2 regions of the Mesorhizobium sp. M1329 genome follow, and region 1 is predicted to be linked to the other one. Evidence: predicted binding sites of a transcription regulator. Region 1 holds the regulator's gene; the other holds the start of a gene.
The links. The regulator LexA, encoded in region 1, represses DNA repair genes until DNA is damaged. The targets are predictions, from matches to a motif close to TGTTCNNNNTGTGTTCNG.

Region 1 (7,521 bases):
GGCATGGCGCCGGCCGGACGCGGCTTTGCCGGAACGGTGCAGCAGCGGCAGGCCGTGCGTATCTTCACCGGCGCGCCGCTTCCCGAAGGTGCCGACACCATCGTCATCCAGGAGAACGTCCGCGATCTCGGCGGCGGTGTCGTAGAAGTGACGGAGCCGACGGTGCAGGGGCGAAACATCCGCCGCCTCGGGCTCGATTTCGCCAAGGGCGATGTCCTGCTGCCCAAAGGCCGCCTGCTCGATCCGGCGGCCTTGTCGCTCGCGGCGTCGGCCAACCATCCCGAGGTCGCCGTGGTCAAGCGGCCGCTGGTCGCCATTATCGCGACCGGCGACGAATTGCTGCCGCCGGGCAGCAATCTTGGCCCCAACCAGATCATCTCCTCCAACGCCTATGGTGTCGCCGCCGCCGCACAGTCGATCGGTGCGCGCGCGCTCGACCTTGGCATCGCGCCGGACCGCAGGGAGGCGATCGCTGCGCTGGTTGAAAAGGCCGTGAAGGCTGGCGCGAACGTCATCGTCACGCTGGGCGGTGCCTCGGTCGGCGACCACGACCTCGTCCATGACGTCCTGACCGGGCAAGGCATGACGCTCGATTTCTGGAAGATCGCCATGCGGCCGGGCAAGCCGCTGATGTTCGGGCGGCTGGGCGACATTCGCTGCATCGGCCTGCCCGGCAATCCGGTGGCAAGCCTGGTCTGCACCCAGCTCTTCCTCAAGCCGCTGCTGGCGCGGCTCGGCGGCCGCGCCTTTCAGCAGGATATACGTCAGGTGCGGCTCGGTGCTGCCATGCCGGCCAACGATCTCAGGCAAGATTATGTGCGGGCTGTTGTCACAGACGATGCCGGTACGCTCGTGGCGACGCCGTTCGGCATCCAGGACTCCTCGATGCTGAAAATGCTGGCCGATGCCAACGGGTTGATCGTCCGCGCGCCGTTCGCGCCTGCCGCGGCGGCGGGCTCCCCCTGCGACGTGCTGATGCTACGCTGAACCTGCCTCACTCCGAGATCAAGGTCCGGGTCAGCGGATGGTCTGGATCGGCCAAACCGTCGATGATGTTGAAATGATGCCGGTCAGGCTCGACCACCGAGCTGGTCGCGGCACCCAGGCCGATCCAGATGTTGGCCAGCAACGCGCTCTGGCGCAGGAATTCGGCGCGCTCGCCGCCGCCGGCCCAGCAGGTCAGGCAGGCCTTGTCCATCGGGCGCAGCAGCACCGGACTTTCGGCCTGCGCCTCGGCCTCATCGATCGCCAGCGTCTCGTTCATGCCGGTGCGCATGATCGGGCGCAAATCGTGCACCCCCGAGATCGACACCACGTGACGAACGCGCCGGACCACTTCGGGCGCCAGCGGCGTCGTCGCCGTAACCATCCGGCTAACAAGATGGCCGCCGGCCGAGTGTCCGGTCAGCATCAGCGGCCCTGCGACCATCGCCGCCGCTGTGCCGATCGCCGCGCCGACTTCCTTGACGATGCCGGCAACGCGTATCTGCGGACAGAGCGTGTAGGACGGCATCGCAACCGCATAGCCGCGATCAACAGCGCCAGCGGCAAGATGCGACCAGAAACTCTTGTCGAATGCCATCCAGTAGCCGCCATGGACGAACACCACGAGTCCCTTGGGCTTGGTGGCCGGCAGGATAAGATCGAGCCGATTGCGTGGCTTATCGCCATAGGCCAAGTCGAGCCGCGCCCTGCCCTCGGTCGAAAGCACGTCGCGGAAAACCCGAGCGGGCTCAACCCAGGCCGCCGGCCAGCGATCGCTGCTGGCTATGTTGGCGCCGTTGGCATAGGCGTTGTCCCAATCGGCAATGTGACGTTCGAACACCCTGCGCCCTCCCCTGGCAATATGGCCTTGCGACGTAGCGTGAGCATCGCGCGGCGCGTCGTCGCCAGCCTCACGGCTCCAGCTCTCGCATCAATCTCAAGTGACAGCCGTCTTGATGGCGAAGCGCGCATCCTTCCATGCACCGGTGCGCAGGATGTCCTCAAGTACTTCGACGGCCTGCCAGACATCGGCATAGCCGACATAGAGCGGGGTGAAGCCGAAGCGCATGGTCGATGGCGCGCGAAAATCGCCGATCACGCCACGTTCGATCAGCGCGCGCATGATCTGGTAGCCATGCTCATGCATGAATGAAATCTGGCTGCCGCGTTTTTCCCCATCGCGCGTGCTTTCGAGCGTGAGCCCGTAAGTGCCGCACTTTGCCTCGACAAGCTCGATGAACAGATCGGCCAGCGCGATGCTCTTCTTGCGCACCGCCGTCATGTCGACATCGTTCCAGATGTCGAGCGCGCCCTTAAGCGTGCGCATCGACAGGACCGGCTGCGTGCCGCACAGAAACCGGCGGATGCCGGTGCCGGCCGCATAGCCTGGCTCGAAGGCGAAGGGCCGTGCATGGCCCCACCAGCCGGTGAGCGGCTGCTGGATGTCGGCAAGATGCCGCTCAGCCGCATAGATGAAAGCAGGCGCGCCCGGGCCGCCATTCAGATATTTGTAGGTGCAGCCAACGGCAAAATCGGCGTTTGCCTTGTCGAGCTCGACTGGCATCGCTCCAGCGGTGTGGCAGAGATCCCAGACGATCATCGCCCCGGCTTCCTGGGCTCTGCGCGTCAGCGCCGGCATGTCGCGCAGTTCGCCCGACTTGTAGTTGACGTGGTTGACCAGCACCACAGCGGTGCGTTCGTCGATCAGCTCTTCGATGCTCGGCGCGTCGACCCCCGAGAGGCGCAGCAGCGTATCCTTTCGCGTCGAAGCCACACCCTCAGCCATGTAGAGGTCCGTCGGAAAACTATCGCCCTCGGCGACGATGACCTGCCGCTCCGGTCGCATGGCCATGGCGGCGTGCAGCAGTTTATAGATGTTGACCGACGTCGTGTCGCAGACCACCGTCTGGCCGGCCGCGGCACCGATCAGGCGCCCGAGCTGGTCGCCAAGTTCAAGCGGCATGTTGAACCAGCCGGCCGTGTTCCATGCGCGGATGAGATCATGCGACCATTCTTCGGTCGCGGCCTTGCGCAATTCATCGAAAGCGGCACGTGAAGCAGCTCCTAGCGAATTGCCGTCGAGATAGATCACTCCTTGCGGCAACACAAAGCGGTCGCGCATCGCGCGCAGCGGATCTGCGGCATCCATCGCCTTTATGGCCGCGAGATCGGGAATTCCTGTCATGATTTGCCTGCTCCCCCAAAATTCAATGCAACGCCGGATACGCATCGACTGTTCTTCCATCACCTGGTTGCGCGCAGGAAGGCTCCACCGGCGAGAAGCAGCCTAACCAGGCGGTGGAAACCAGGACTTAACCCGAGGTTGGCGTTTTGAGTTCGTTTCGTTCACGGTGCATTGACCAAACCGCACACTCGATAGGGGTTCACTTCCGTGCCCTCCGCCGACCGACGGCCGATGCCAATGTGGCCTTCCGGGAAGCCAGAAGGGCGCAAACGAAAGCAGAATCAAGGCGATGAGGCTCGCGACGGTGAAAGTGGGGTACCCCGGTTAGGGGACGTCGTTTGTTTCCCGAGCCTTAACGCATTCATTAAACTTTAAACAGTTGCGGAACACAACTGGAACAGATAGTGTTTGTTCTGGGTTTGTTTTTCTGATTCTGTTGGGGGTCGCTATGCTGACACGCAAACAACACGAACTGCTTATGTTCATCCACGAAAGATTGAAGGAAAGCGGTATCCCGCCTTCCTTCGACGAGATGAAGGAAGCGCTCGACCTGGCTTCCAAATCGGGAATCCACCGGCTGATTACGGCACTGGAGGAGCGCGGCTTCATTCGCCGTTTGCCCAACCGGGCCCGTGCGCTGGAGGTGCTGCGCCTGCCTGACTCGATCGCCCCCGGCCTCAATGCGGCACGCAAGTTCTCGCCGAGTGTCATCCAGGGCAGTCTTGGGCAAGGCGGTCCGCGGCAAGGCAAGCCGACATCGTCGCGCGTCCCTGCGGCCGGAAATGACGACGATGTCGTCGCCGCCGTTTCGATCCCGGTGATGGGCCGCATCGCCGCCGGTGTGCCGATCGACGCCATCCAGCACCAGACGCATTCGATTTCGGTGCCGCCGGATATGATCATGGGCGGCGAGCATTATGCGCTCGAGGTCAAAGGCGATTCGATGATCGAGGCTGGCATTTTCGACGGCGACACGGTGATCATCCGCAATGCCGATACGGCGAGCCCCGGTGAGATCGTGGTGGCACTGGTCGACGAGGAGGAAGCGACGCTGAAGCGGTTCCGCCGCAAGGGCGCTTCGATCGCCCTGGAAGCCGCCAATCCGGCCTACGAGACGCGCATCTTCGGACCAGACAGGGTCAAGGTGCAAGGCAAGCTCGTCGGACTGATCCGCCGCTACTGAGTTCCGCCCTTGGCGCCGGCTTTGGGTTTGTCGGCCCTGCGGTATGGCGGCAGGCCCCGTGCCGCGCGTGAAAATTTCCGCTGCACGTGCCAGGGCCGGTATGATTTTTCGACCGCGAAACGGATTTCGGCGCGTGTTGCAGCTTGTGGATCGAAATAGACGGCGGCACTTCCCGCGCGCGCCAGTTGCCGTTTGGTGACGACGAGGACCAGCCGGTCGTAGTAGCAGGGGTTATGGGCGGTGGCGTCGTCGATGACGATCAAACTGGCAAAGGCGCAGGCTGGCCGCGCAGTATCGCGGTCCTTGGCTTGTGCGATGATCGCGCCGGATGGATGCCTGGCAAGGCAGAGGCCGTCCGTGCAAATGAACGGCATACCCGGCGGTAGGTCGGCCGGATCGGCAATGTCGAATTGCGGATCGTTCTTTCCAGGTGTTTCCGGCGCGACGATAGCCTCTGATGTGAGCGCGCGTTTCCAGTTGTCGATGGTGAACTCATTCGGGCGTGCCCGGTTGACCGCGAGTTCACCGCTGTCGATCGGCAGCGCGACCAACCGTGCGTCCTCCGAGATCAATACATCGGGTACGCGCGTCTGGGTTGTCGTTAGCAAGCCGGCGAGCGCAAAAGGAAGTGCCGCCAGCCGCAACCAGGTCGTCGCCATGCTGGCAATGACAAGGGCGATCGTCACCAAAAGGACGGATCTCAGCGAAATCAGCCCAACCGCATCGATTGGCGAGCGCTCGGAGATCCACCCGGACAGGGCGATCATCGCCGTCAGCCCCTTGCCCATCACGTATAGGAAAGGCCCATCCGCGCCGAACGGCATCGCCAGCGCACTGAGGACGGCGAAGGGCATGACGACCAGTGAGACGATGGGCATGATGGCCAGATTGGCGAACAGGCTGAGCGGCGCCACGCGCTGGAAATGCCATATGGCGAAAAGCGCCGTGGCGCTCCCTGCAATGATTGAGGTCATCGCCAGGCCGCCCATGCCCAGCAGGACCTTTCGCGTGGCGAGGCGTAGCGGCGACCGCCGCGGCGGCGGCCTGGTGGCCCTGCCGGCGCGGTAGTCGGACCAGCCGGCATAGGCGCCGACAAGGGCCGCCGTCGCGGCGAAGGACATCTGGAAGCTCGGACCGACCACCTCGTGTGGCGACACCAGAATGACCGCGATGGCCGAGATCGCCAGGTTGCGCATGGTGAGCGCGGCCCGGTCGAACAGCACGGCGATAAGCATCACCGCCAGCATGATGAAGCTGCGTTCGGCCGCTACCACAATGCCGGAAAAGACGAGGTAGGCCGCAATCGAAAAAAGCGCGGCGGCCGCGGCATATTTCTTGACCGGCCGTCGCGATGAGAAATCGGGAAACAGCGCAAAGGCGCCGCGTAGCAGCGCCATGATGGTGCCGGCGACCAACGCCATATGCAGCCCCGAGATAGAGATGATGTGATAGATGCCTGTACGCCGCATCGCTTCGTTGATCTCCTCGGGAATGCCGGCGCGCACGCCGACGATCAGCGCAGCAGCAATCTCGCCCTCGGCGCCGCCGATGCGGCTGCGGATATGGTCGGCGATGGATTCGCGCGCGTCTTCGATCGCAGAAGAAAGCCGCGCGGCAAGCGGCATGCTGCCCGACGACACGACTTTCGGATTGCCGAGAAAAAAGCCGCTGCCGCCGATACCGGCGAAATAGCTGTCGAAGGAGAAATCATAGCTGTCGGGCCGCACCGGCCCGGTCGGCGGCAGCAGCCGCACATAGCCGGCGATCTCGGAACCGGCGGTCAGCTCAGCCGGTATTTTCATCGCCGAAACGCGGACCCGTTCCGGCATGTAACGCAGTGTCGGCCTGGCGGTTGAGATCACATCGATCGTCAGCCTGATGCGGCCGCTCGCCATGGGCTCGTACGATACGACGCGACCCGTCAGCCGCGTCGAGATTTCGGAACCGAGCATATGCGTCCCGACACGCCAGGTCTCGAACTTGGCGGCAAGCACGCCAAGCGCGCAGAGCAACGCCACTATGAAGCACAGGCGCGTCCTGGGCCATGACCGCGAGACGACGGCACAAAGGGCTGCCAAGGCGACGATAGCGATCGGCTGTGGGAAGGCCGGCTCGGCCGCCATCGCGAAATACACGACCACCCCGCATGCGAGGAACACCGGCACCAGCAGGAAGGCGATGCCGCGGTCGAGTTCCAGGCCGGCCGCCGAGGTTATGCTATTGCGGATACGGGACGGTGACGGGAGGCGGAAGCGACGGCGTAGGCGCACGATGGGCTCGCCCGCGGGCACGGGAACCGTTGCGGGGTCGCTGGCCGGCAGCGACGGAGCATCAAAGCGCGGAGCGGGCAGCAATGCCGGTGCCGGAAGGACAGGCAGGGGAGCGGCAAACAGCAAGCGTTCGCTGACGCCGCTGCCAGCGTCCTCGCCCTCGCCCGCACCACGGCCTCGCACAGCCATCGGGTCTGCCCCTTGCGCCCTCGACCTCCTATGCTACATGAACGCGCAACGCGCGAAAGTCCGCAAACCCACTTCCTTCGCCCGCCTGAGAGTTCCATGCCCGATAAGGTCGTCACCCGTTTTGCCCCCTCGCCCACCGGCTATCTGCACATTGGCGGCGCGCGCACGGCGCTGTTCAACTGGCTGTATGCCAAGCACACAGGCGGCACGATGCTGCTGCGCATCGAGGACACCGACCGCGAGCGCTCCACCGATGCGGCAACCGCGGCCATTCTCGACGGGCTTTCCTGGCTTGGCCTGACATGGGACGGCGAGCCGGTGTCGCAGTTCGAGCGTGCGCCGCGCCATCGCGAGGTGGCCGAGGAGCTCGTTCGCACGGGCAAGGCCTATTATTGTTATGCGACGCCTGCCGAGCTGGAAGCAATGCGCGAGAGCGCACGGGCCAAGGGGCTGCCTCCCCGCTATGACGGACGCTGGCGCGACCGCGACCCGTCGGAGGCGCCGCCCGGCGCCAAGGGGGCGATCCGCATCAAGGCGCCGACAGACGGCGAGACGGTGGTACATGACCGCGTCCAGGGCGACGTGCGCTTTCCCAACAAGGATCTCGACGATTTCATTATTCTGCGCTCGGACGGCAATCCAACCTACATGCATGCCGTCGTCGTCGACGATCACGACATGGGCATCACCCACATCATCCGCGGCGACGA
Region 2 (7,521 bases), on a different contig from region 1:
CTGGTGCGTATCGTTTCCTGGGCGACCGCCGGCGTCGACCCGCAGATCATGGGGACGGGACCGATCCCCTCCTCGCGCAAGGCGCTGGCCAAGGCCGGCTGGTCGGTCGGCGATCTCGATCTGGTCGAAGCCAACGAGGCCTTCGCCGCGCAGGCCTGCGCCGTCAACAAGGACATGGGCTGGGACCCGGCCATCGTCAACGTCAATGGCGGCGCCATCGCCATCGGCCATCCGGTCGGCGCCTCGGGCGCCCGCATCTTCAACACGCTGGTCTACGAGATGCGCCGCAGAAGTGCCAAGAAAGGCCTTGCCACGCTGTGCATCGGCGGCGGGATGGGTGTTGCCATGTGCGTGGAAGCATTGTGATGAGATAAGCGATACGAATAGGATGCTGGCGCAAAGCGAGTAGGGAGTAGAGGGCAAACCCCACCGCTTCAACGCTCAGTCATCTGCATTTCCCGGGAGGACACATGACAAAGGTTGCAATCGTCACAGGCGGGTCGCGCGGCATCGGCGCGGCGATATCGGTCGCCTTGAAAAGCGCCGGCTATTCGGTGGCCGCAAACTACGCCGGCAATGAGGAAGCGGCGGCAAAGTTCAAGGCCGCAACCGGCATCCCGGTCTATAAATGGTCCGTCGCCGACTACGAGGCCTGCGCCGCCGGCATCAAACAGATCGAGGCCGATCTCGGTCCCGTCTCGGTGCTGGTCAATAATGCCGGCATCACTCGCGACGCGATGTTCCACAAGATGACGCGCGAGCAATGGAAAGAGGTCCTCGACACCAACCTTTCTGGTGTCTTCAACATGACGCATCCGTTGTGGGGCGGCATGCGCGACCGCAAGTTCGGTCGCATCATCACCATCTCGTCGATCAACGGCCAGAAAGGCCAGGTAGGCCAGGTCAATTATTCGGCCTCGAAGGCCGGCGATATCGGCTTCACCAAGGCACTGGCCCAGGAAGGCGCGCGCGCCGGCATTACCGTCAACGTCATCTGCCCCGGCTATATCGCCACCGAGATGGTCAAGGCGATGGACGAGAAGGTGCTTAACGAGCGCGTCATCCCGCACATCCCGGTCGGCCGTCTCGGCGAGCCGGAGGAAATCGCGCGCTGCGTCGTCTTCCTCGCTTCCGACGATGCCGGTTTCATCACCGGCTCGACCATTTCAGCCAATGGCGGCCAGTACATTAGCTGAGGCTTGGGATGCCGCGGATGCCCCCCGTACCGGCCCGACGGCAGGTACGGGCAGATAACCGGGCTGTCACGCGGCAAGCTTCAGCACTGGGCTGGCTTCAGGCTGGGTTCGGGCAATTGCACCTGCCTCGCACGCGGGTGCCGGCAGACGGGCAAGCGGCGCCCGACTGAGGCCCGATAGCTTCAAGGCGATGCGGCGCTTCAGGAATGGTGTGAAGTTCAGCACCGATAGCATGAGGTTGCGGACGAACCGCTTCACCGGACTGCGGGTAAGCGCCATGCCGGTCATCATGCCAGCCAGGTCAAGCACCTCCTGGGCCGCCGGGCGTCGCAGTGTTTCATAGAGTTCGAGCTCCGCTTCCGGGCGCACGCCGTTCACCACGTCGCCAAGCAACTGACCAAGCACGATCGCGTCGACGATGCCGGTATTCATGCCTTGCCCTCCCGCCGGGCTGTGTACGTGCGCGGCATCGCCCATCAGGAACAACCGGTCCTTGCGGTATGACCCGACCAGGCGGTGATGCACGCGAAAACGCGAGCTCCATTTCAGGTCGAGCACCCGGCCTCGTTTGCCGGTCGGTCCGCGGCTGTCCAGCAGCGCCTGTATGTCTGCGACCGCGGGTTTTTCCGGCGCGTCGTCCATTGTCGCGACGACGCGGTACGATCCGTCTGGGAGCGGCGCCACCACCACCAGCCCGGCTGGCGCAAAGAACAGCGACACCTCGGTTGGCCCAACCGGCCAGTCGAGACGAACGTCGGCGAGAACGAACGACGCCTCGTAGGCCGCGCCGTCGAACTCGACGCTGGCCGAGCTGCGCACCAGGCTGTGCATACCGTCGCCGCCAACGACGTAGCGTGCCGATATGATCTTCTCGCAGCCGTTCTCGACCACCGTCACGCACGCACCGTCAGTGTCCTGAACCACGGCCTTGGCCTCGACCATGCGGTGGATCACGCCGCCCAGGACGGCAATCCGCTCGGCGAACACCTGCTCGGTGAGATTCTGAGGCAGCATCATCAGATAGGGATGCCTCGACGGAAGCCTTCCGAAATCGAGCTTGAGCAGTGCCCTGTTGCGGTCGCGGATGGCGAAATTCTGCAGCTTCAGGGCAAGCTCGCTCAGCCGCTGTGTGACGCCCAGCGGCTCCAGCGCTTCCAGCGTCTGTGCGTGGATGACGCCAGCCCGCGAGGTCTGAAGGCCCTCTCCAAGCCTGTCGATCAGAACATGGTCGACCCCGGCCTGGTGCAGCACGATGGACAGCGCCAAGCCGGTCGGGCCGGCGCCAATAATCAGGATTTCCGTTGTATCGGGCAACATTTTCTCTCTCCATTTGTCAACATATGTTGACTTTTTAGCCGAAGCCATTGCATTTGTCAACGACCGTTGGCATATGCATTTTCATGACCGAGAATCAGTCGAAGAAACCCAGCAAGTCGGATCGCACCCGGGCTCAGATACTTGAGGCCGCGAAGCTCCTGTTCGCCGAACGCGGCTATGACGGCGCCTCGATCCGTGACGTCGCGGCGCATGCTTCGATCGATCCGGCCATGGTGATCCGCTATTTCCGCAGCAAGGACGAGTTGTTTGCCAGGGCGGCGGTCGTCGATCTGAAATTGCCCGCACTACGGGTGATCGACCGGACCGACATCGGTAAGACACTGATCAGGCGATTTCTCGAAATCTGGGAAGATCCGGCCAACGGTACCGGCATGGTAATTCTGCTGCGTTCGGCGACGTCGAACGAATTTGCCGCCGAAAAGTTGCGCGATGTATTTGCCAACCAGGTGAGGCCACTGGTTGCGGCGGTCGCTGATCCCGCCGATGCGGGCCGGCGCGCCGGGCTCATTTCCAGCCAGTTGCTGGGACTGGCGATGTGCCGGTACCTGCTGCGGCTTCCGCCGGTCGTCGCCCTGTCTCAAGACGAAATCATCCAGAACGTTGGCCCCACATTGCAGCGATATGCCGTCGGAGCGGACGTATCCTGAACAAGCCATTCGGCATGGTTGGCCGAGTTCTGAGCCTCACGCACTAAGCGCGTCGACCCGATGGCCATGATGCCGCGTGTGCCGAACCAGTACACAAAGGTTAACGGCCGCTGCGCAGCCTGTGCAAAAACCGCCCAGCAGCCTGTGGATTCTCGGTGGAAAAGCTGTTCACAACACAACATGTTGCGGTGAACAAACCAAGAAACTTCGCCTATCTCTGATTCGTCGCCGATTCGTTCCGGCTTTGAGCGGAACGTTAACGGCGAGAGCTGAAAACACCCTCGAAATGATTAAAGCGCATTAGGAAACATCAATAATTTCATAATGTTGCGCGAAGCAGGTTGGCCGGCCACGATCATTCACCAGCAAAGGTTAACCGTGGTGCTGGCTTGGATGCCGCCTGCATGAATCGGGCCAGTTTCCGTGATTCAGCATGTGGTGAGATTCGCCGGCAGAAAGCCCAGATGTAGCCGTGAACAAAACCTGAATCAGCGCGAGTCAGTGATTCGTCGCTGATTCGTTCCAGACTCGTTCCAACTGTTAATCGGGAACAGATTTTTGGCTTTGAAGCGACCAATCGGCCCGCCCTCGGCACATTCCGCTTTCGCTTCGCGCCCGAAATCCCTATGTGTCGCCTGTCATACGCGGCCAATATGGGCGCGCTCCCGACAATGCGAGGCAGAGAGCCTTATTTCCAGGCCGATGAACATCCATCCGAAACACACTGAACCGCTGATCCTGTCGGGTCGAGACGTGACGGCCGTGCTCGGCCCGACCAACACCGGCAAGACCCATCTCGCCATCGAACGCATGGTGGCGCATGAAAGCGGCGTCATAGGCCTGCCGCTCAGGCTGCTTGCCCGCGAGGTCTATACGCGCGTCTGCGAGAAGGTCGGCGCCCATAAGGTTGCGCTCATCACCGGCGAGGAAAAGATCCAGCCGGCTGGCGCGAAATACTCGGTCTGCACCGTGGAAGCGATGCCGCGCGAGACCGACGCCGCCTTCGTGGCCATCGACGAGGTCCAGCTTGCCGGCGATCTCGAACGCGGCCACATCTTCACCGATCGCATCCTGCATCTGCGCGGCCGCCAGGAGACGCTGCTACTGGGCGCGGCCACCATGCACGGCATCCTGCAGCGCCTGCTGCGAGGCGTGTCGGTGGTGACCCGGCCGCGGCTATCGCATCTTGCCTATGCCGGCTCGAAGAAGCTGACCCGCCTGCCGCGGCGCACCGCGATCGTCGCCTTCTCCGCCGACGAGGTCTATGCCATCGCCGAGCTGATCCGCCGCCAGCAGGGCGGTGCCGCCGTCGTGCTCGGCGCACTCAGCCCGCGCACCCGCAACGCCCAGGTGGCGCTGTTCCAATCGGGCGACGTCGACTACCTCGTCGCGACCGACGCCATCGGCATGGGCCTCAACCTCGACCTCGACCACGTCGCCTTCGCCCAGAACCGTAAATTCGACGGCTACCAGTACCGCAACCTGACGGCGGCCGAGCTCGGCCAGATTGCCGGCCGCGCCGGCCGGCATCTGCGCGACGGCACCTTCGGCGTCACCGGCCAGGTCGATCCGCTGGATGAGGAACTCGTCAAGAAGATCGAGGCACATGATTTCGACCCGGTGAAAGTGTTGCAGTGGCGCACCGCGCATTTCGATTTCGCCAACCTCGATGCGCTGAAGCGCTCGATCGAGACCAACGCCCCGGTCGAAGGCCTGACGCGCGCACTGCCGGCAGTAGACGCGCAGGCGCTCGAACATCTGTCGCGCGACGAGGATGTCCGGGCACTCACCACCGATGCCAGGCGCGTGGCGCTGCTGTGGGAAGCCTGCGCGCTGCCCGACTACAGGAAGATTGCGCCGGCCCAGCACGCCGACTTGATCGCCTCCATCTACATGGACCTTGCCAGGCACGGCCATGTCGACGAGAACTACATGGCCGAGCAGGTGCGCCGTGCCGACACCACCGAAGGCGACATCGACACGCTATCGCACAGGATTGCCCAGATCCGCACATGGACCTTCGTTTCCAACCGGCCCGGCTGGCTGGCCGATCGGGCACACTGGCAGGAAAAGACGCGCGAAATCGAAGACAGATTGTCGGATGCGCTGCATGAGCGGTTGACGAAACGTTTTGTAGACCGCAGGACTTCCGTCCTCATGCGGCGCCTTAGAGAAAACACGATGCCTGAAGCCGAAATCAGCCCAACCGGAACCGTCCTCGTCGAAGGCCATCACGTCGGCGAGTTGCAGGGTTTCCGCTTCACCGCCGACCAGAGCGCCGGCGGCGAGGATGCCAAGGCAGTGCGGGCGGCGGCGCAGAAGGCGCTTGCCGCCGAGTTCGAGGCGCGGGCCGAGCGCTTCGGCGCCTCTGCCAATGGCGACATTGCGCTGGGTTCGGATGGCACGCTGCGCTGGATCGGCGCCCCGATCGGCACGCTGGTTGCCGGCGAAGACGCTTTGAAGCCGCGTCTCGTTCTGCTCGCCGACGAGCAACTCACCGGCCCGGCCCGCGACAAGGTTGCGGCGCGCGCCGAGCGCTTCGTCAATTTCCAGATCGAATCCCTGCTGAAGCCGCTGGTTGATCTCAAGAATGCCGAGCAGATCACCGGCATCGGCCGCGGCATCGCTTTCCAGCTTGTCGAGCATTTCGGCCTCATCAACCGTCGCGACATTGCCGACGAGATGAAGTCGCTCGACCAGGAAGGCCGCGCGGCGCTTCGCCGTCTCGGCGTGCGCTTCGGCGCCTACCATGTCTTCGTGCCGGCGTTGATCAAACCGGCGCCGGCCGGGCTGATAACGCTGCTGTGGGCACTGAGGAACGACGGCAAGGACAAGCCCGGCTTCGGCGATGTCGTTCACGCACTGGCCTCCGGCCGCACCTCGGTGGTCATCGATCCCACATTCGACAAGACCTTCTACAAGCTTGCCGGCTACCGCAATCTTGGCCGGCGTGCCGTACGCGTCGATATTCTCGAACGACTGGCCGACCTGATCCGGCCGGCGACCAACTGGAAGCCGGGCCTCGGCCCTCGCCCCGACGGCGCCTATGACGGCCAATCCTTCATGGTGACGCCGCCGATGATGTCGATCCTCGGCGCCACCGCCGACGACATGGAAGAAATCCTGAAGGGACTCGGCTATCGCGCCGATGCCAAACCGGCAGCCGAGGTCAAGGCGCGGCTCGAAGCACAGGACAGTGCCGCGCGTGACGCTGCCACTGCAAAGCAGGCGGCGGAAGAGGCTGCGCGAGCCGAGCAGGCGAGGATGGCGGAAGCATCTGCCGCGGCAGAGCCGCCGGCGGAGGTTTCCGAGCCAGTGTCGGATGCGACCCCAGTTGCGGAGGCAGCAGCCGAAGCCGCGACCGAAGCGGCGGCAGAGCCTGTCGCGGAAGCTCCAGCCCCAGAAGCTGCGGCAGAAGTCACGCAAGAGGCCCGGCCCGCCGCCGAGGCGACTGCTGAAGCGCCTGCGGAACCAGCGGCTGAGCCAAGGGCGGAACTTGGGGCGGAAACTGAGGCTACGGCACCGGCAGAGCCGCCGGTTTTCGAAACTACGGAAGCATCGCCCCCCGAACCTGCAGCAACGGCGGAAGCCGTCGCCGGCGAAGCTGCTCCAGAAGCCGAGGAGCCAAAACCCATCCTGTTGTGGCGGCAGGCTCGTTTCGACCAGCGCCCACGTCATCGCCAGCATGACAACCGCCCCCGGGACAATCATCGGGACAATCGTGCGCGCAATGGTCAAGCTGCGCCGGGCGGCCGCAGCGATGCGCCGGTAGATGCCGGCGCGCAACCGACGCCGGGCGACGGGCCTGCCCGTCAGGGGCGCCACGACCAGCGCGACGGCGCCGGCAAGCCGCGCTTCGACCGCAGCAAGTTCAAGCCGAGGCCGCAAGGCGAGGCGGCAGAGCGCGCAAGCAAGCCGCAAGGCGAACGCCCCGACCGGCGCGAAAACCGGCCCGACTGGAAGGGTGGCCGACAGGACGGCAAAGGCGGCGCCCAAGGCGCAAAGCCCGCCTTCCAGCCAAAGCCGCGTGAGGAACGCCCGGTCCGCTTCGATCCGGACTCGCCCTTCGCCAAGCTCGCCGCGTTGCGCGACCAGCTGAAGAAGTAAGCTGCTCGTCCGATGGTCACTGATGCCCGCCAGCGCATCGACAAGTGGCTGTTCTTCTCGCGCGCGGTAAAGTCGCGCACGCTGGCAGCCAAGCTGGTCGTCGCCGGACGGGTCCGCATCAATCGCGACAAAGCAGCGCAGGCCTCCGATACGGTCCGGCCGGGCGACGTTTTGACCATCACGCTGGAGCGGCGGATCTTCGTCTGGAAAGTCCTTGGCACCGGCGTACGGCG

Region 2: the regulator LexA is predicted to act here: its motif matches at 3,700-3,717, upstream of NKH21_RS13365 (helicase-related protein).

What each region holds. Positions count from the first base shown of each region.
Region 1 is NZ_JAMYLN010000030.1:69,915-77,435, forward strand. Features, by position in the region: gene NKH21_RS25500 (molybdopterin molybdotransferase MoeA) at 1-987, shown strand, start outside; gene NKH21_RS25505 (hormone-sensitive lipase) at 995-1,825, opposite strand; gene kynU (kynureninase) at 1,922-3,169, opposite strand; gene lexA (transcriptional repressor LexA) at 3,618-4,352, shown strand; gene NKH21_RS25520 (ComEC/Rec2 family competence protein) at 4,346-6,811, opposite strand; gene gltX (glutamate--tRNA ligase) at 6,908-7,521, shown strand, end outside.
Region 2 is NZ_JAMYLN010000011.1:21,406-28,926, forward strand. Features, by position in the region: gene NKH21_RS13345 (acetyl-CoA C-acetyltransferase) at 1-366, shown strand, start outside; gene phbB (acetoacetyl-CoA reductase) at 471-1,196, shown strand; gene NKH21_RS13355 (FAD-dependent monooxygenase) at 1,263-2,513, opposite strand; gene NKH21_RS13360 (TetR/AcrR family transcriptional regulator) at 2,597-3,181, shown strand; gene NKH21_RS13365 (helicase-related protein) at 3,884-7,288, shown strand; gene NKH21_RS13370 (RNA-binding S4 domain-containing protein) at 7,301-7,521, shown strand, end outside.